Regions from separate parts of the Leclercia pneumoniae genome, predicted to be linked through region 2. Evidence: predicted binding sites of a transcription regulator. Region 2 holds the regulator's gene; each other region holds the start of a gene.
What was found. The regulator Fur, encoded in region 2, represses iron uptake genes when iron is present. The targets are predictions, from matches to a motif close to ATAATAATGAGAACNACTATCAA.

Region 1: a site for Fur is predicted at 2,764-2,786, ahead of exbB (tol-pal system-associated acyl-CoA thioesterase). Genes of this name have one in related genera too.
Region 3: a site for Fur is predicted at 1,932-1,954, ahead of feoA (ferrous iron transporter A). Genes of this name have one in related genera too.

What each region holds. Positions count from the first base shown of each region.
Region 1 covers NZ_CP071383.1:3,625,018-3,631,530, forward strand. The annotation lists gene JZ655_RS17565 (cytoplasmic protein) at 1-212, shown strand, start outside; gene JZ655_RS17570 (SDR family oxidoreductase) at 363-1,259, shown strand; gene exbD (TonB system transport protein ExbD) at 1,541-1,966, opposite strand; gene exbB (tol-pal system-associated acyl-CoA thioesterase) at 1,971-2,702, opposite strand; gene metC (cystathionine beta-lyase) at 2,952-4,139, shown strand; gene yghB (DedA family general envelope maintenance protein YghB) at 4,281-4,940, shown strand; gene JZ655_RS17595 (AraC family transcriptional regulator) at 4,968-5,867, opposite strand; gene yqhD (alcohol dehydrogenase) at 6,062-6,513, shown strand, end outside.
Region 2 covers NZ_CP071383.1:1,231,430-1,237,942, reverse strand. The annotation lists gene pgm (phosphoglucomutase (alpha-D-glucose-1,6-bisphosphate-dependent)) at 1-463, opposite strand, end outside; gene seqA (replication initiation negative regulator SeqA) at 488-1,030, opposite strand; gene ybfF (esterase) at 1,214-1,987, shown strand; gene ybfE (LexA regulated protein) at 2,129-2,416, shown strand; gene fldA (flavodoxin FldA) at 2,572-3,102, shown strand; gene fur (ferric iron uptake transcriptional regulator) at 3,394-3,840, shown strand; gene chiQ (ChiQ/YbfN family lipoprotein) at 3,951-4,280, opposite strand; gene chiP (chitoporin ChiP) at 4,313-5,713, opposite strand; gene glnS (glutamine--tRNA ligase) at 6,155-6,513, opposite strand, start outside.
Region 3 covers NZ_CP071383.1:3,970,472-3,976,984, reverse strand. The annotation lists gene feoB (Fe(2+) transporter permease subunit FeoB) at 1-1,633, opposite strand, end outside; gene feoA (ferrous iron transporter A) at 1,664-1,891, opposite strand; gene JZ655_RS19365 (Tex family protein) at 2,195-4,522, opposite strand; gene greB (transcription elongation factor GreB) at 4,610-5,083, opposite strand; gene ompR (osmolarity response regulator transcription factor OmpR) at 5,311-6,030, shown strand; gene envZ (two-component system sensor histidine kinase EnvZ) at 6,027-6,513, shown strand, end outside.

The DNA of each region.
Region 1 (6,513 bases), 2.0 Mb from region 2:
CTCTCAGCGCCATAATTGAACGCCAGCCCGCGCTGAAAGATAAAATTATGGCCCGACTGGAGAGCAACTATCAGTATCTGCTGGCCCGCGAAACGGCCACCCTGCGCATTACGCGTAAACTTGCTGATGGGGGCTATCGCGCCTCTTGCGTCACTACCGTCGCGCTCGACGAGGAGTATCTGGCAAAGCATCAGCAAAACGACCCTGTCTGACCACCTTTTCTGCGTCACCCACTCGCCCGACTAACGTCTACCGCTTCGCTTCCCGTTGTAAAAAAACTTAAGGATTATCCTGAATATTTCTCAGAGTGCAGTTGATTCTCCTAAGCTTAGATTCTCTCTACGCAAACAAGGAGCGCAGTTATGGCTAAGAATCAAACCGAACTTCAGGACCCAACCACCCAGTACTACACCGGCGAGTATCCGCAGCAGAAGCAGCCTGCGCCGGGCGTTCAGTCGAAAATGGATCCGGTACCCGATTGCGGTGAGCAGAGCTATAAAGGCAGCGGCCGACTTCAGAATCGTAAGGCACTGGTGACAGGGGGCGACTCCGGCATCGGGCGTGCTGCCGCCATTGCTTACGCGCGTGAAGGGGCGGATGTGGCGATTAACTATCTGCCTGCCGAAGAAGAGGATGCGCAGCAAGTTAAGCAGCTGATTGAAGAGGCTGGCCGCAAAGCGGTGCTGTTACCCGGCGATTTGAGCGATGAGAGCTTTGCCCGCTCGCTAGTGCATAAAGCGCATGAGGCGCTGGGCGGACTGGACGTGCTGGCGCTGGTCGCGGGGAAACAGACGGCGGTCGAGGACATTGCCGACCTGACTACCCAACAATTTAAAGAGACCTACGCGGTGAACGTGCTGGCCCTCTTTTACATCACGCAGGAGGCGCTGCCGCTGTTGCCAGCCGGTGCGAGCATCATTACTACCTCCTCTATCCAGGCTTATCAGCCAAGTCCACACCTGTTGGATTACGCCTCTACCAAGGCGGCGATCCTTAACTACAGCCGCGGGCTGGCGAAGCAGGTGGCTGAGAAAGGGATTCGCGTGAACGTGGTGGCACCGGGTCCAATCTGGACAGCGCTGCAGATTTGTGGCGGCCAGCCGCAGGAGAAAATCCCGCAGTTTGGTCAGCAAACGCCGATGAAACGTGCCGGTCAGCCGGCAGAGCTGGCGCCGGTATATGTTTATCTGGCAAGTCAGGAATCTAGCTATGTTACCGCAGAAGTGCATGGGGTATGCGGCGGGGAACATCTGGCATAACCCCTCTGCGGGCTGATGCCCTCACCCCGGCCCTCTCCCACAGGGAGAGGGAGCTGATACGCAAAAAGGCAACTGACGTTGCCTTTTTGTTATGGCTTCTGTGCGGGCTGATGCCCTCACCCCAGCCCTCTCCCACAGGGAGAGGGAGCTGATATGCAAAAAGGCAACTGACGTTGCCTTTTGTTTTGGGTTCTGTGCGGACTGATGCCCTCACCCCAGCCCTCTCCCACGGGGAGAGGAAGCTGATAAGTAAAAAGGCAACTGACGTTGCCTTTTTACTTTTATTTCGCTGCCGTTTTCTCTTCGCCGACCAGACCAATCTTCAGATAACCCGCCTGGTGCAGCGTGTCCATTACCTTCATCATGGTTTCATAGTCGACGGTTTTATCGGCGCGGAAGAAGACCGTCGTGTCTTTCTTGCCCTGCGTCAGCGCGTCGAGCGCCGGGATCACAGACGCATCGGTCACCGGGTCATTGCCCAGGAACATCGATTTATCTGCCTTAACGGACAGGTAGATCGGTTTTTCCGGACGCGGCTGCGGCTGGCTGGAGGAGGCCGGCAGATTCACCTTCACGTCTACCGTCGCCAGCGGCGCAGCAACCATGAAGATAATAAGCAGAACCAGCATAACGTCGATGAACGGCGTTACGTTGATTTCATGCATTTCACCGTTATCGTCCAGATTTTCATTAAGACGCATCGCCATACAATCAACCTACACGCAGTTTCGACGAGGAATGTACCGGCTTAACATTGCTGGCGTTGAGGTCCAGGTCACGGCTTTGCAGCAGCAGAACCTGTGCGGCGACATCGCCCAGCGTGGCTTTGTAGCTGCCAATCATGCGGGCAAAGACGTTATAGATAACCACGGCCGGGATTGCCGCAACCAGACCGATAGCCGTAGCCAGCAGCGCTTCTGCGATACCCGGTGCTACCACCGCCAGGTTAGTGGTCTGGGTTTGAGCGATACCGATAAAGCTGTTCATGATGCCCCAGACGGTACCGAACAGACCTACGAACGGCGAAATCGCCCCGATGGTCGCCAGATAGCCGTTACCGCGTCCCATATGACGGCCCACGGCAGCAACGCGACGTTCCAGGCGGAAACCTGTACGCTCTTTAATACCTTCGTTATCTTCACTGCCTGCAGAGAGTTCCAGCTCGTTCTGAGCTTCATTAACCAGAAGGCTGGTCAGGCTTTTCGCGTGGAAGGCGGAGGTCATATCGCTGGCCTGGTCCAGAGAGCGGGCTTCAGCCAGCTGCTGCTGTTCGCGCTTAAGGCGACGCTTCTGGCTGATGAGCTCCACGCTCTTGCTGAAGAAGATGGCCCAGGTGACAACGGACGCCAGAATCAGGCCGATCATCACAATCTTAACCACGATGTCAGCATGATGGTACATGCCCCAGACGGAGAGGTCCGTCTGCATCAAATTATTACCCACTCTGTATCTCCAGGACGCAAATCACAAATTCTGAGCATAATAATATCAAAATATCTCCGAATTGATAGTAGTTCTCATTAGTATTTGCATACTGCATGAATTTGCCCGTTTTTTCCTTGCGCTTACGCAGGGAAAACTTTCATCGCCCTATTTTAAAAAATTATCTGTTTATTCTTCCAGCAAGAAGGCACACACTTTTACTTTCATGATAGTCTGGACGTCCAGACGTATAAAACAGGTTGCGCGAACATGACAGAGAAGCATCTTGATACCGCCCTCGTTCAGGCGGGACGCAGTAAAAAATATACCCTCGGCTCCGTTAACAGCGTCATTCAGCGCGCCTCCTCTTTAGTCTTCGATACCGTCGAGGCCAAAAAACAGGCCACCCGTAACCGTGCCAACGGTGAGCTGTTTTATGGACGCCGCGGCACCCTGACCCACTTCTCATTGCAGGAAGCCATGTGCGAACTGGAAGGCGGCGCAGGTTGTGCCCTCTTCCCCTGCGGCGCGGCGGCCGTGGCCAACACGATACTGGCGTTTGTCGAACAGGGTGATCACATCCTGATGACCAATACCGCCTACGAGCCGAGTCAGGACTTCTGTACCAAAATTCTGAGCAAGCTGGGAGTGACTACCGACTGGTTTGATCCCTCCATCGGGGCGGGGATTGCGGAACGTATTCAACCGAATACGCGCATCGTATTCCTGGAATCGCCGGGATCCATCACCATGGAAGTACATGATGTTCCCGCCATCGTGAAGGCGGTGCGCAGTAAAGCGCCTGATGCCATTATCATGATTGATAACACCTGGGCGGCGGGAGTGCTGTTTAAGGCCCTGGACTTCGGTATCGATATCTCTATCCAGGCCGCCACGAAATACCTGATTGGACATTCCGACGGCATGATTGGCACGGCAGTCGCCAATGAACGCTGCTGGGCACAGTTGCGCGAAAATGCCTATCTGATGGGGCAGATGGTCGATGCCGATACCGCCTATATGACCAGCCGTGGCCTGCGTACGCTTGCGGTGCGCCTGCGTCAGCACCATGAAAGTAGCCTGTTGGTGGCACAGTGGCTGGCGCGACATCCGCAAGTTGAGCGGGTCAACCATCCGGCACTGCCGGGCAGCGTGGGCCATGAGTTTTGGCAACGTGACTTTACGGGCAGTAGCGGCCTCTTCTCCTTTATATTGAAAAAACGGCTGACTGACGACGAGCTGGCTAACTACCTGGATAACTTTACGCTGTTCAGCATGGCCTACTCCTGGGGCGGCTTTGAATCATTGATCCTGCCAAACCAGCCAGAGCAGATCCAGGCACTGCGGCCCGGCGGCGATGTCGACTTTACCGGCACCCTGATCCGTCTGCACATTGGGCTGGAAAGCGTGGACGATTTAATTGCCGATTTAGCAGCAGGATTCGAGCGCATCGTGTAGAGTGCGGGCTGTAAACGACTCCTGGACCTCTTTTTGCACACCACCAGCAGAAATGTCTGTATTTGTTGCGCCCGGGATCAACCCCCGCGCGCGAAAATGGGAGTACAATAGACCGATACATGCTGTTCCACAGGAAAGTCCATGGCTGTCATCCAGGAAATTATTGCCGCGCTCTGGCAACACGATTTTGCAGCGCTGGCAGACCCGCATATCGTCGGGATTGTCTATTTTGTTATGTTCGCAACGCTGTTTCTCGAAAATGGATTGCTGCCAGCCTCGTTTTTACCCGGTGACAGCCTGCTGCTTCTGGCAGGCGCGCTAATTGGCAAAGGCGTTATGGACTTCGCCCCCACGATGGTGATTTTGACCTCCGCCGCCAGCCTCGGCTGTTGGCTGAGCTATCTGCAAGGTCGCTGGCTGGGCAATACACGGGTTGTGAAGAGTTGGCTGGCGCAGTTGCCACATAAATATCACCAGCGCGCCACCTGCATGTTTGATCGACATGGCCTGCTGGCCTTGCTGGCCGGGCGTTTTCTGGCCTTTGTCCGCACCCTGTTGCCGACGATGGCGGGGATCTCAGGCCTGTCGAATCGCCGTTTCCAGTTCTTTAACTGGTTAAGTGCCCTGCTGTGGGTTGGGGTCGTCACCACCTTTGGCTATGCCCTGAGCATGATTCCATTCGTGAAACGACACGAAGATCAGGTGATGACCTTCCTGATGATTCTGCCTCTGTTTCTTCTGGTGGCGGGCTTAATCGGTACCCTGGTCGTGGTGATCCGCAAAAAATACTGCCGCGCCTGATGTCGCCCTCTCCAACAGGAGAGGGTGTTACATCCCCTGCATCATACGAATTCTGGCCGCATCTTCCCCCGGCGTGACACCAAAATAGCGCTTAAACTCGCGGCTAAATTGCGACGCACTCTCATACCCTACGCGCATCGCCGCCGCGCTGGCTTTCATGCCATCGTGGATCATCATCATCCGCGCCTTATGCAGACGATAGGTTTTTAAATATTGCAGCGGCGAGGTGCTGGTCACCGATTTAAAGTTATGGTGAAACGCCGAAACGCTCATGTTTGCCTCGGCGGCCAGTTGGTCAACGCTCAGGTTTTCGGTGTACTGACTCTCGATCCGTTTTAGCACCCGGCTGATCAGACTAAAGTGCGTCTGACGGCTGACCAGCGCCAGTAACGCGCCGCCGCCCGGCCCCAGCAGCACGTGATACAGAATTTCACGAATGATCTGCTTGCCCAGGATGCGGGCATCCAGCGGGCGCTCCATCACATCCAGCAGACGTTCAATGGCACAGAGGATCTCATCGGTGAGGGTCGCGGAATTGATGCCGCTCGCCGCCATCATCGGACGGAAAAGCGCATCTTCGCCGATATCCATCAATAGCTCCTGCAGCTGCAAAATATCCACGTTCAGGCGAATTCCCGCCAGCGGTACCGCCTCTGTCGCGAAGGTTTCACATTCGAAGGGTAAAGGTACGGTGAGCAGCAGGTACTCGTTGGTGTCGTAACGAAACACGCGCTCGTTGATATAGCCAATTTTATGCCCGGAAAAGAGAAAAACGATGCCTGGCTGATACATCACCGGCGTACGCGTACCGGGTTGCGTCCCGTAAAGCAGACGAACATCGGGCAACAGATGGTTAAGATTATTTTCATTAACTTTCAGTCTGTTAATCTGCGCCGTTAATAGCTGACAGGTCTCCTGACGGTTCATTTTCGCGGGCTCCAGAGGGCGATTTTGATGCTGGCATTGTGCGCATATTTTCGCATTTTCTCCAGCGTGATGTAGAAATGGGCAAGACATCGGCAGGAATGTGCATTGAGAGACGCGCCCCCCCTCTTCACAATGGACACCATCAGGCAGCACTCTGCGCCGCCACGTTTTCCACCCACTTAAGGGCACGAGCAATGAACAATTTTAATCTCCATACCCCAACCCGCATCCTGTTTGGTAAAGGCGCCATCGCTGATCTGCGTGACCAGATCCCGGCCGACGCCCGCGTTCTGATTACCTACGGCGGCGGCAGCGTGAAAAAGACCGGCGTTCTGGATCAGGTTTACAGCGCGCTGCAAGGGCTGGATGTGCGTGAATTTGGCGGTATTGAACCGAACCCGTCCTACGAAACCCTGATGAATGCGGTCAAGATCGCCCGCGATGAACAAATTACCTTCCTGCTGGCGGTAGGCGGGGGCTCCGTACTGGATGGCACCAAATTTATCGCCGCCGCGGCCCACTACGCTGACGGCATCGACCCGTGGGAGATCCTGCAAACCGGCGGAAGCAACATTACCAGCGCCATCCCGATGGGCTCCGTGCTGACGCTGCCGGCAACCGGCTCAGAATCTAACAAAGGGGCGGT
Region 2 (6,513 bases):
TACCGCCATCTTCCGGCGGGTTATGCGACGGGGTGATGACGATACCATCGGCCTGCGCCCCGCCCTTTTTGTTATGCACCAGAATGGCGTTGGAGACGGCAGGGGTCGGCGTATAGCCGTTATTTTCCTGCACGATCACGTCTACGCCGTTGGCAGCCAGCACCTCCAGCACGGAGATAAATGCGGGCTCAGAGAGCGCATGGGTGTCTTTACCCACGTAGCATGGACCGGTTACACCATTTTTGGCGCGCTCTTCCGCGATGGCCTGGGCAATGGCCAGAATGTGTGGTTCGTTAAAACTGTGGCGCGCCGCGCTGCCGCGGTGACCAGACGTACCAAACTTCACTGCGTGTTCTGCGTTGCCCACCTGAGGCTTCAGCACATAGTACTGAGATGTCAGTTGAGCGACGTTAATCAAATCGCTTTGTTGTGCAGGCTGACCCGCACGAGTGTGATTTGCCATTGCCTGATCCTTCCAATGCAAGGGTTAGATTGTACCGCAAACCTTATCAGTCAATTCCGCCGGGAACTGCATGGACTGCATGATATGTTCGATCATGCTGCGCTTGCGTCCCGTGTTGGTATTGGTGATGACCCAGTACGGCGTACCAGGAACATGTTTGGGCTTAGTTTGATTGCCATTCTGCAACAGGGTCTGCTCGTCGCCCGCGAAGTAGACGCGGGTGCGGCCATGCAGAGATTCTGTTGCGTCAGCGAATGCCTTGTTATCCAGTGAATACAGTGTAGACAGCACCAGCATAAAGCGGTTGACGGCTTTCTTTTGTTCCGCGTATTCGTCCGAGAGCAGGAGCTCGCGCATCGCGCGCACTCTGTCTTTTGCCGGGGTATTCGGCTTTTCTTGCGCAGGCGCAGAAGGCAGGCGCACTTCTTTGGTGGCCGGAGCGGCAGACAGGGTGGCATTAGAAACTTTCAGCATGCGCCGTAAAATGTCGGACGCGCTCTCGCCGATATGCCGGGTCTGGCTGGCAATATAGTGATAGAGCTCGTCATCAACTTCGATTGTTTTCATCTTAATCCAGTGCGATATCTTATCTGAATACAAGTCGTTGGGAGTATAAGGTCTAAACCCAACAGCGGATAGCGTCAAACCTGAGTGGCGGCAAAAGTCAGATTAAACTGTTTCCTTGCAGCCGGGCGGCAGAATGGTCAACATAATACCCTAACCTGACATCCGTAAAAAAAGAACTTTGCCATGAAATTAAATACCCGAGCGCAATCTGCACAATCGCCGCACAATAATTCTCCCGTTGTTCTGGTTCACGGTCTGTTTGGTAGCCTGGATAACCTGGGCGTGCTGGCGCGGGATTTAGTCACCGATCACGATATCCTGCAGGTGGATATGCGTAACCACGGTCAGTCGCCTCGTTCCTCTGAAATGACCTACGCCGCGATGGCTCAGGATCTGCTGGACACGCTGGATGCGCACAACATTGAGAAAGCCGTATTGATTGGCCACTCGATGGGCGGCAAAGCGGTGATGGCGCTGACGGCGCTGGCCCCGGAACGCATTGCGGGGCTGGTGGTCATTGATGTGGCGCCGGTTAATTATCAAGTACGTCGTCATGATGAGATCTTTGCTGCTATCAATGCGGTCACGGACGCAGCGGTGACGACACGCCAGCAGGCCGCTGCGATTATGCGCCAGCATCTCGATGAAGAGGGGGTGGTGCAGTTCTTGCTGAAATCCTTTATTGATGGCGCCTGGCGCTTCGATGTTGCTGTGTTGTGGGATCAATATGCCAATATTGTGGGCTGGCAGACCGTTCCGGTCTGGCCGCATCCGACGCTCTTTATTTGCGGTGGCAACTCACCTTACGTTACCGAGGCTTACCGTGAAGCACTTCTGGCGCAATTCCCTCAGGCCCGGGCGCATGTCATTGCGGGGGCAGGACACTGGGTTCATGCTGAAAAACCTGATGCCGTGCTACGTGCCATCCGTCGTTACCTCGCTGAAGGCGAGAATTGATTAAAAAATTGATTAAAAAGAAAGCGACCGGTCGTCTGGGGGCGACCAGTCGTTGGCGTGCTGTTTTCGGTGATGTATGATGGCGCGCTTATCGCCCGGGCTTTAGCAGGGCGTCTTTGTTTCCCCCGAAGTCTCAAAATCATGGCCAAAGAACAAACGGACCGCACGACACTAGATCTGTTCGCGAATGAGCGTCGCCCGGGACGACCGAAAACCAATCCGCTTTCGCGCGATGAACAGCTGCGCATCAATAAGCGCAACCAACTTAAACGCGATAAAAGTCGTGGGCTTAAACGCGTCGAGTTAAAATTGAACGCTGACGCCGTAGATGCCCTGAACGAACTGGCCGCGGCCCGGGAGATGAGCCGTAGCGAACTTATCGAAGAGATGCTGATGCTGCAGCTGGAACAGCTGCACGGCAAAGCCTAAGTCAGAAAAATCCCCTTCTTCTTGTTTTCATGTAGCACAGAGTGCAGTCCTGCGCGATAGCAGTTTCCGCAGGCTTCTCTGTTCTGCTATGATTGCCCTTATCCGTGGACAATTTGCGCCACCATACTATTAAGTTTCAAGAGGTTATTTTACTCATGGCTATCATCGGCATTTTTTTCGGCAGCGACACCGGTAACACGGAAAACATCGCAAAAAACATTCAAAAACAGTTGGGTAAAGACGTTGCCGATGTTCATGACATAGCTAAAAGCAGCAAAGAAGATCTGGAAGGCTACGATATTCTGCTGCTGGGCATCCCGACCTGGTACTACGGCGAAGCGCAGTGTGACTGGGATGACTTCTTCCCGTCCCTCGAAGAGGTAGACTTCACCGGTAAGCTGGTTGCCCTCTTCGGCTGTGGGGATCAGGAAGACTACGCAGAGTACTTCTGCGATGCCCTGGGTACGATTCGCGACATCATCGAACCACGCGGCGCCGTGATCGTGGGTCACTGGCCAACGGCGGGCTATCACTTCGAAGCCTCTAAAGGTCTGGCGGATGATAATAACTTTGTGGGCCTGGCCATCGATGAAGATCGTCAGCCAGAGCTGACCGCAGAGCGCGTTGATAAATGGGTTAAGCAGATTCGTGAAGAGCTGCAGCTCGACGCCATTATCAATGCCTGATTGCAATACAGCGCAGCGATGACGCTGCGCTGTATTGATAGGTAATATCAATCAAAATAATTGCTACAAATTTTTAACTTTTGCTTTCATACCTGTACAATGATCCAGGTCAAACGGGGTAGCTTGATAACAACTTTGTTGGCAGCACCACGTTTTTATAAGCATACTTTGCTTGAGGCTTGCAGTTTTCATTTAAGCATGGCAGTTCTATAATGAGACGCATTATCTCAACTGCATTTTCTGTCACTTCTCTGTTTGAAGTGAATCGTTTAGCAACAGGACAGATTCCGCATGACTGACAACAATACCGCATTAAAGAAGGCCGGGCTGAAAGTCACGCTTCCTCGTCTTAAAATTTTGGAAGTACTTCAGGAACCGGTAAACCATCATGTCAGTGCGGAAGACTTATATAAACGTCTTATCGACATGGGCGAAGAGATTGGTCTGGCTACCGTTTATCGTGTTCTGAACCAGTTTGATGACGCCGGCATTGTAACCCGTCACAATTTCGAAGGCGGCAAGTCTGTTTTCGAACTGACTCAGCAGCACCATCACGATCACCTGATTTGCCTGGATTGCGGCAAAGTGATCGAATTCAGTGATGATTCCATCGAATTACGTCAGCGCGAAATCGCCGCTCGTCATGGCATTCGTCTGACCAACCACAGCCTCTACCTGTATGGTCACTGTGCTGAAGGCGATTGCCGCGAAGACGATCACGCGCACGACGCCCGTTAATCACTTCTCGTACTCTGAGCCAACCTGACGGTTGGCTTTTTTTTGCCCATCAGAAGGCAAAAAAAACCGGTGCCGCAGATGAATGCGCCACCGGGTATGATAACAACCACTTACTGTGCGTTGTTGTTACGTATTTCCTGCCAGATTTTATCGCAGCGTTTTGCCACTTCCTGATCGTTACCTGTTTTACGCGCCTGTATACAGGCCTGATAATCCATTACGCGAACGTTCTCCTGCGTAGCAAACTGTTCATGTGCTTTCTCTTTCCTTAGCACGTTCAGCACGCTCTGGCAGGCCTCCAGTTTTTCCGGGGAGCCTTGCGCCGTATTAATACAGGCGCTGTAAGCCTCTTTCAGGCGTGAATCCTCTTTCTGTGCCGGAGAGTGGGCGCAAGCCGCCAGCCCCGAGGCCAGCACGGCCACAAGAACCATTTTTTTCAACATACTCTTTGCTCCAGTCTGCGCGATGCGCATCAGAAAATGGTGAACGGTGCGATAACCATAAACTTCACGTCACGCTCATCCTGGAAGATGTTGCCATAGCCACCAGCGTAGCTCGGAATGTCGGAGTGGTTGTCGTACTGGGTGAAGTGCAGCTTAAACATGGTGCCTTTCGCACGCCCATCCTGCAGGGTATAAATCGCGTCCAGACTGTAAGCAGACTCTTTCAGACGGTAGTTAGGATCGTAATAGGCGTCTGGGGTCGCCATATCGCCCGGTTTTACATCCCAGGCGTAAGCATAAGATGCTCCCACCGCCCAGCCTGGCAGGTTCCAGTTTTTCAGATCATACATAGCGCCAAAGAAGATTGCTTTTTCGCCATCGGCGTTGAAGTCAGAACGGTTATCCCACCATACGTCCAGTCGACCATTAGAGGAGGCGTAGGTTGGCGTCATACGTTGCAGGAAGTAACCCTGCTGCCCGTCGGCCTTCACATAGGTCCCTTCGAGGCGTAAATCCACCTGCCCTACCTTGTAGCCGAAGGTAAGCGCCTGCAGCCATGCGGTGCCATCATAAATATCGTTAACGCTGCCGTCGCTGACTTTATCGCGCGTACCGTAGAACTGATAAGTGGTGGTCAGTGGGCCGCCGATAATATCCAGTTTGTAGCTGGCTTTGGCGAAGTACTGATCGATATAGCCTTCCGCCTGGCCAAATGCCGCTTCCAGCACCAGGTTATTTTTGAAGTCATATTTCGCGCCGAAGGAGTGAAGATAATCCACTTTGGTGGTTTTATCATTTTGATAAAACTTATCCATTTCGATGTGCCACGGCGATTTATATTCGTTCGTCCACATGTAAGAGAAGCTCAACGCACCGGCATCACCGTAATCAAAGTTGGCTCCGGCCTCGGCACCCTGATAGGTACCGGGCATAAAACTCCAGTGCGGGGCTAATAGTGTCTGACCGGTTGGCTGAATATAACCGCCACGCGCCCAGACCGGGCCATATTTAAATTTCGCCGCGGCTTTATAGAGGCTGATCCCGCTCTTATCGCCGGACCAGTCTTCAGAATAGGCTTTATTACTTTTTGAGAAGGCAATTTCGTTTGGATGGGCGCTGTCGCCATTCTCTGCCATTTCAATAGCGGTGAACGCTGCAATATCCAGACCAAACATATCGGCCGCATAACCCGACTGGAAATCGAGATTGGCGTTCCAGGTCGAATGAGAAAGGTTGGTTTTATATTTATCCGCATCGGTAACATCTTTACGGTCGCGCTCGCGCTGCCAGTAATAGATGCCGCCCGTCAGAGTAGAGTCATCGATAAAACCGGCGGCCTGCACCTGAGGGGCGACCACAAAACCTGACATGGCTGTGATACCGGCGATAGCCAGCGACAGCGCACTACGTTTGCCATTAAACGTACGCATAATGTATTCCTCATTGACGATTTAAAAACGCCTTAAGCGGCGTAAAAATAAAAAAGACCTGCGGTCACGGTGGCTGGAAATATCCCCGAAATTGCCACCGCCTTTAGACTATTTTTCGCGACGCGAATTATCAATGCTTTTAAGAGAGGAAAATGCAGGATTATGACGAAGTGCACATAATCAGTAGTGTTTTGAAACATTCAACAGAAGCCAGATATTTTCATAATAAATTCAAGTAAAAATCGATAGTTAAGAATAATTATTATCTTTAATCTTTCTAAAAGTACATTTTTTAGGGAATGAGTAAGTTTATTTTATAAAAAAAGTAGCAGCTCATTGACCACTAATTTCGCGAGGGGTTAAAGCGGCTAATAAATAAAATCCTGATCGATAAGCAAAAAAAAACGCCGCAGAAGCGGCGTTTGTTTGTGGTTGACCTGATTACTCGCCGATTTTGGCCCAGGTATCACGCAGCCCCACGGTACGGTTAAAGACCAAATGGTCTGCCGTTGCGTAGCGGCTGTCGAGGCAGAAGTAACCTTCACGCTCGAACTGGTAGGCTTTGCCAGCTTCAGCATTCGCCAGAGAAGGCTCCGCATAACCCTGTCTGATGACCAGCGATTCCGGGTTGATGGTTGCCAGGAAGTCATCCGCAGCGCCTGGGTTAGGTACGCTGAACAGACGGTCATAAAGGCGAATTTCTACCGGCAGTGCATGAGCAGCGCTCACCCAGTGGATAACACCCTTCACTTTACGGCCATCGGCAGGATCCTTGCTCAGGGTCTCTGCATCGTAGCTGC
Region 3 (6,513 bases), 1.7 Mb from region 2:
AGTCGTTGATGTTATCGGCCGCTTTTCCGCTGAGGGTGAAGCTATTCAGGGCGCTAAGGAAAATACTGACCACCACGATCACTTTACCGGCGCGCACCACGAAGCCTTTAAGACGCTGCCAGGTTTGAATCAACAGGCTTTTCAGGTGCGGGACGTGGTAGACCGGCAACTCCATCACGAAGGGCGACGCTTCGCCACGCATAATGGTGTGCTTCAGCATCAGGCCGGTAAGAATAGCCATCACAATCCCGAGCACGTACAGCGAGAAGACCACCAGCGCTCCCTGCTGGCCGAAGAACGCCGCCGCAAAGACGGCGAAAATCGCCAGACGCGCGCCGCAGGACATAAAGGGTGCCATCATGATGGTCATCAGACGTTCACGTGGCGCATCCAGGGTTCGCGCCCCCATCACCGACGGGACGTTACAGCCGAAGCCGACAATCAGCGGCACGAAGGATTTGCCCGGCAGACCCAGCGCCTGCATCAGACGGTCCATCACAAAAGCCGCGCGGGCCATGTAGCCAGAGTCCTCCAGGAAGGAGAGGAACAGATACATCATGCCAATCTGGGGAACCAGCGGCAGAACGGTGTTGATCCCGCCGCCAATCCCCTGGGCGAGGAAAATGGTCAGCCATTCGGGGAAGTGCAGGGTGTAGCCGAGCCATTGCAAACCGTGAATGAAGATTGCCACCGAGCCGACGTCAAACAGCGGTTGCAGCGCCCCGCCAATGTTGATTGCCAGCAAGAACATCAAATACATCACCAGCAGGAAGACGGGCAGACCGAGGAAGCGGTTGAGGATAATGCGATCTACCGCAGCGGTGAAGCGGCTGGGCTCAGCGGTCAGGGTATTGCTAACCACTTCGCAGACGGCGGCGATACTCTGATAGCGGGCATCGGCGATATGCAGGGCCGGGTCATCCAGCTCTTCGCTGAGATGGGCCAGCGACGCCTCCAGTTTTTGGGCGGCATTGCCGGCAAAGGCGCGGCTGTAGATATCTCCTTCCAGCATCTGCAGACCAAGCCAGCGGCGCTGTTTTTGCGGCATCGTCGGGTCCATGAATTGCGCCAGCCGATCGGCTTCGCGCAGTAGCGGGCGAGGGTAATGCACCAGCTCAAGGTCACTGTTTTTCTGGTGACGGTCAATGGCCAGCTTCAGGGCATCGATACCACGACCACGGGTAGAGATAAGCGGCACCACCGGGCAGCCGAGGCGCGCGGCCAGCGCGTCGATATCGATGCGGACTTTCTGTTTCTCCGCAATATCGAGCATGTTCAGCGCCACCACGCAGGGTATCCCAAGCTCCAGCAGCTGTAATGTCAGATAGAGATTGCGCTCGAGGTTAGAGGCATCCACCACGTTAATCAGTAAATCCGCATCGCCGCTCAAAATATAGTGACAAGCTATTTGTTCATCGAGCGAGGTTTGCGACGAGATAGTGGTAAGAGAATAGGTACCCGGCAGGTCAACCAGAGTGACATTATTATCCGTCGTCGAAAATTGTCCCTCTTTTCGTTCAACCGTAACGCCCGCCCAGTTTCCCACGCGCTGACGTGCGCCAGTTAATTGATTAAATAATGTGGTTTTGCCGGAATTTGGATTGCCAATTAAGCCAATGGTTAATTTATTCATTTTTCAAAACTCGTGGTGACGGCTGGCGGATTATTGAGGCATGGCTTCGACTTCAATGAATGCGAGATCTTTTTTGCGCAGCACCAGGTTCACCCGGCGCGTCTCGATATGTATGGGATCGCCCAGAGGTGCTACCCGCACGACCTGGAACGAGGACCCCGGCAACATGCCCAATGACAGGAGTTTCTGTCGATAAGCCGGGCTGATTTCACGCGTGAATCCGGTGATCTTCCATGCACTGTCTGGAGTGAATTGCATAGTGCCTACTTACACTGAGGTGAAATAATAAACAGATGCAATGATAATGAGAATGGTTACTACCAGCAATATTCAAACTGTGACGAAATGTGCATAGCGCTATTAATTTGCGGGCTGTTTGACCTTGCTCAATATTTAATGAATATTCGATTCGTGGGAAAAATGACTTATTTGTTAATGGAGTGATAAATTACAGTTTAATAACGGATGTGCAATCGGTTTCAGAATGAAATAAAGGGTGAGGAATAAAGCAATACTATTACAGGATTAAATACCCTCTCCGGCTGGAGAGGGTAGAGAGGTTTAGCGTTTTTTACCCAGGGCTGCCGCCAGGGCATCCATCATCGCGCTATTACCCGCCGGCTGTGCGTCACGCCCGCGCGGTTTCGCCGCTTTGGCTGCCGGACGCTGCTGATCGCGAGCGCCGCCGTTGCCACGGCGCGCGTTGGTCTCGCCCGGCTGCTCATCCAGACGCATGGTCAGGGCAATACGCTTGCGCTGCAGATCCACTTCCAGCACCTTCACTTTCACGATGTCGCCTGCTTTGACTACGGTGTGCGGGTCTTCCACGAACTTATCCGCCAGCGAAGAGATGTGAACCAGGCCATCCTGATGGACGCCAATATCTACAAACGCGCCAAAGTTGGTGACGTTGGTTACCGCGCCTTCCAGCACCATGCCCGGCAGCAGGTCGTTCATGGTCTCGACGCCGTCGGCAAAGGTGGCGGTTTTAAATTCAGGACGCGGGTCACGGCCCGGTTTTTCCAGCTCTTTGATGATGTCGGTGACCGTCGGCACGCCGAACTGCTCGTCGGTGAAATCGACGGCCTTCAGGTTGCGCAGCGCGCTGTTGTCGCCCATCAGATCTTTCAGCGCCTGCTGGGTGGCGGCCAGAATACGCTCCACAACCGGGTAGGCTTCCGGGTGAACGGTGGAGGCATCGAGCGGGTTGTCGCCGTGGTTAATACGCAGGAAGCCCGCGCACTGCTCAAAAGCTTTAGGCCCCAGGCGGCTGACCTTCAGTAACTGCTGACGATTCTGGAACTGGCCGTTCTCGTCACGCCAGGCGACGATGTTTTGCGCCATCATGCGGGTTAAGCCTGCCACGCGGGTCAGGAGAGGAACCGAGGCGGTGTTCAGGTCTACGCCAACGGCGTTTACGCAGTCTTCCACCACCGCATCCAGCTTACGCGCCAGCTGCGTCTGGCTGACGTCGTGTTGATACTGGCCCACGCCGATGGATTTCGGGTCAATCTTCACCAGCTCCGCCAGCGGATCCTGCAGACGACGGGCGATAGAGACCGCACCGCGCAGAGAAACGTCCAGATCCGGGAACTCCTGGGCCGCCAGTTCAGATGCGGAATAGACGGAGGCGCCCGCCTCGCTGACGATCACTTTCTGCGCCGTCACTTTCGGGAACTGCTTCTGCACGTCAAGGTAGAAACGCTCGGTTTCACGCGACGCCGTGCCGTTGCCAATCGCCACCAGCTCGACGTTATATTTCTCGCACAGGGCGGCCACCGCAACGGCGGCTTTCGCGGCCTGGCCGGTATGTGGATAGATGGTATCGGTGGCAACCAGCTTGCCGGTGCCGTCAACCACGGCCACTTTCACGCCGGTACGCAGACCCGGATCGAGACCCATGGTCGCGCGCAGGCCAGCAGGCGCAGCCATCAGCAGGTCGTGCAGGTTACGGGCGAAGACGTTGATCGCCTCGTCTTCCGCGCGTTCGCGCACGGTGCCCATCAGTTCGGTTTCGAGGTGCATTAAGATCTTGATGCGCCAGGTCCAGCTCACCACGTTTTTGCGCCAGCTGTCCGCCGGGGCGTTGTTCAGGCGAAGATTGAGGTGATCGGCAATGATCTGCTCGCAATGGCTCTCTTTTGGCGGCTCGTCAAACTGCGGGTCAGCATTCAGGGAGAGTTGCAGCACACCTTCGTTGCGGCCGCGGAACATCGCCAGCGCACGGTGAGAAGGGGCGGTAGCAATCGGCTCATGGTGATCGAAGTAGTCGCGGAATTTCGCGCCTTCTTCCTCTTTCCCTGCCACCACGGTGGCAACAATGTGGGCATTCTTCCAGAGATAATCACGCACCCTGGCGAGCAGGGCGGCATCTTCGGCAAAACGCTCCATCAGAATGTAGCGTGCTCCGTCGAGCGCGGCCTTGGTATCCGCCACCCCTTTGTCGGCGTCGATAAATTTGGCGGCTTCTGTTTCCGGGTCATGCGAGGGGTCGTTCCACAGCAGATCGGCCAGCGGCTCAAGGCCCGCTTCGATCGCAATCTGCCCACGCGTGCGGCGCTTCGGTTTGTAGGGCAGATAGAGATCTTCTAATTCCGTTTTGCTCAGGGTGCCATTGATGGCTTTTTCCAGATCGCTGGTCAGCTTTCCCTGTTCGCCGATGGATTTCAGGATCGCCTGACGTCGGTCTTCCAGTTCGCGAAGGTAGCCCAGACGGGTCTCCAGGTTACGCAACTGGGTATCATCCAGGCCGCCGGTGACTTCCTTACGATAACGTGCAATAAACGGCACGGTGTTCCCTTCGTCAAGCAGGCGAACGGCAGCTTCTACCTGTTCGGCTCTGGCCTGAATATCACCCGCAATAATGCGGCAGAGCGACTCTTTCATCATGATTGGTTCATCTTGTGGATCAAAAATCAGGGGGATAGTTATACGGGCTGGCACCGCAAAATGCCAGCCGGGGAGGGTGCTCTCGGACTATTTAACGTACTGGATCTCATTCACGTACCAGCTCGCTTCACCCGCAGGGGTGTGGACGATGGCGATATCCCCTACCTCTTTTTTCAACAGCGCGCGGGCCATGGGGGAGTCGATGGAGATGTAATCCTTACGACCAAAAATTTCATCGTAGCCGACAATGCGAAAACGCTTGAGATCGCCGTCGTCGTTTTCAATTTCAACCCAGGCGCCAAAGAAGACTTTGCCCTCCTGCTGGGGGGAGTAATCGACGATTTTCAGGTTCTCCAGGCATTTGGTCAGGTAACGCACCCGGCGGTCGATTTCGCGTAACCGCTTTTTGTTGTACTGGTAGTCCGCATTTTCACTGCGATCGCCCAGGCTAGCCGCCCAGGTCACTTTTTTAGTCACTTCCGGGCGCTCTTCGCGCCACAGGGTATCCAGCTCTTTCTTGAGGTTCTCATACCCTTCGCGGGTGATCAGGGGCGTTTTCATCATCTTGCCTTACTACCTGGCCTGTCTCATTTACGCACATTAGGTATCACTGAGCGTAACAGACAGGATTAATAATGATTTATGTGATGGATTATGCAGATAAGCTGCTGTTAAATATGCTTTGTAACAATTTCGACTAGAATTTATACCAGAATTAGCTGGTCGTAGACGCGCACTTTTTTAGAATACGTTCTTCAAGAGTATCCGAACCTTTGGGAGTACACACAATGCAAGAGAATTATAAGATTCTGGTGGTAGATGACGACATGCGCCTGCGCGCGCTGCTTGAGCGTTATCTGACCGAGCAGGGCTTCCAGGTTCGTAGCGTAGCCAACGCCGAACAGATGGACCGCCTGTTGACCCGTGAATCCTTCCACCTGATGGTACTGGATCTGATGTTACCGGGCGAAGATGGCCTGTCTATTTGCCGCCGTCTGCGCAGTCAAAGCAACCCGATGCCAATCATTATGGTGACGGCGAAAGGGGAAGAAGTTGACCGTATCGTAGGGCTGGAGATCGGCGCCGACGACTACATTCCAAAACCGTTTAACCCGCGCGAACTGCTGGCGCGTATCCGCGCTGTGCTGCGCCGCCAGGCGAACGAACTGCCGGGCGCGCCTTCTCAGGAAGAGGCGGTTATCGCTTTCGGTAAGTTCAAGCTTAACCTCGGCACCCGCGAGATGTTCCGCGAAGATGAGCCAATGCCGCTCACCAGCGGTGAGTTTGCGGTTCTGAAAGCGCTGGTCAGCCACCCGCGTGAGCCGCTCTCGCGCGATAAGCTGATGAACCTGGCGCGTGGCCGCGAATATTCCGCCATGGAGCGCTCCATCGACGTGCAGATCTCTCGCCTGCGTCGCATGGTGGAAGAAGATCCCGCGCATCCGCGCTATATCCAGACCGTCTGGGGCCTGGGCTACGTATTTGTGCCGGACGGCTCTAAAGCATGAGGCGAATGCGTTTCTCGCCGCGAAGCTCGTTTGCCCGCACCCTGTTATTGATCGTCACCTTGCTGTTCGTCAGCCTGGTGACGACCTATCTGGTGGTGCTGAACTTTGCGATTCTGCCTAGTCTTCAACAGTTTAATAAGGTTCTGGCGTACGAAGTCCGTATGCTGATGACCGATAAACTGCAGCTGGAAGATGGCACCCAGCTGGTGGTTCCGCCGGCGTTCCGCCGTGAAATTTACCGGGAGCTGGGGATATCGCTCTATTCAAACGAAGCGGCGGAAGACGCAGGCCTGCGCTGGGCCCAGCACTATGAATTTCTCAGCCAGCAGATGGCGCAGCAGTTGGGTGGCCCGACGGAAGTGCGCGTCGAGGTTAACAAAAGCTCGCCAGTCGTCTGGCTGAAAACCTGGCTGTCACCCAATATCTGGGTGCGCGTACCGCTCACCGAAATCCACCAGGGCGACTTCTCGCCGCTGTTCCGTT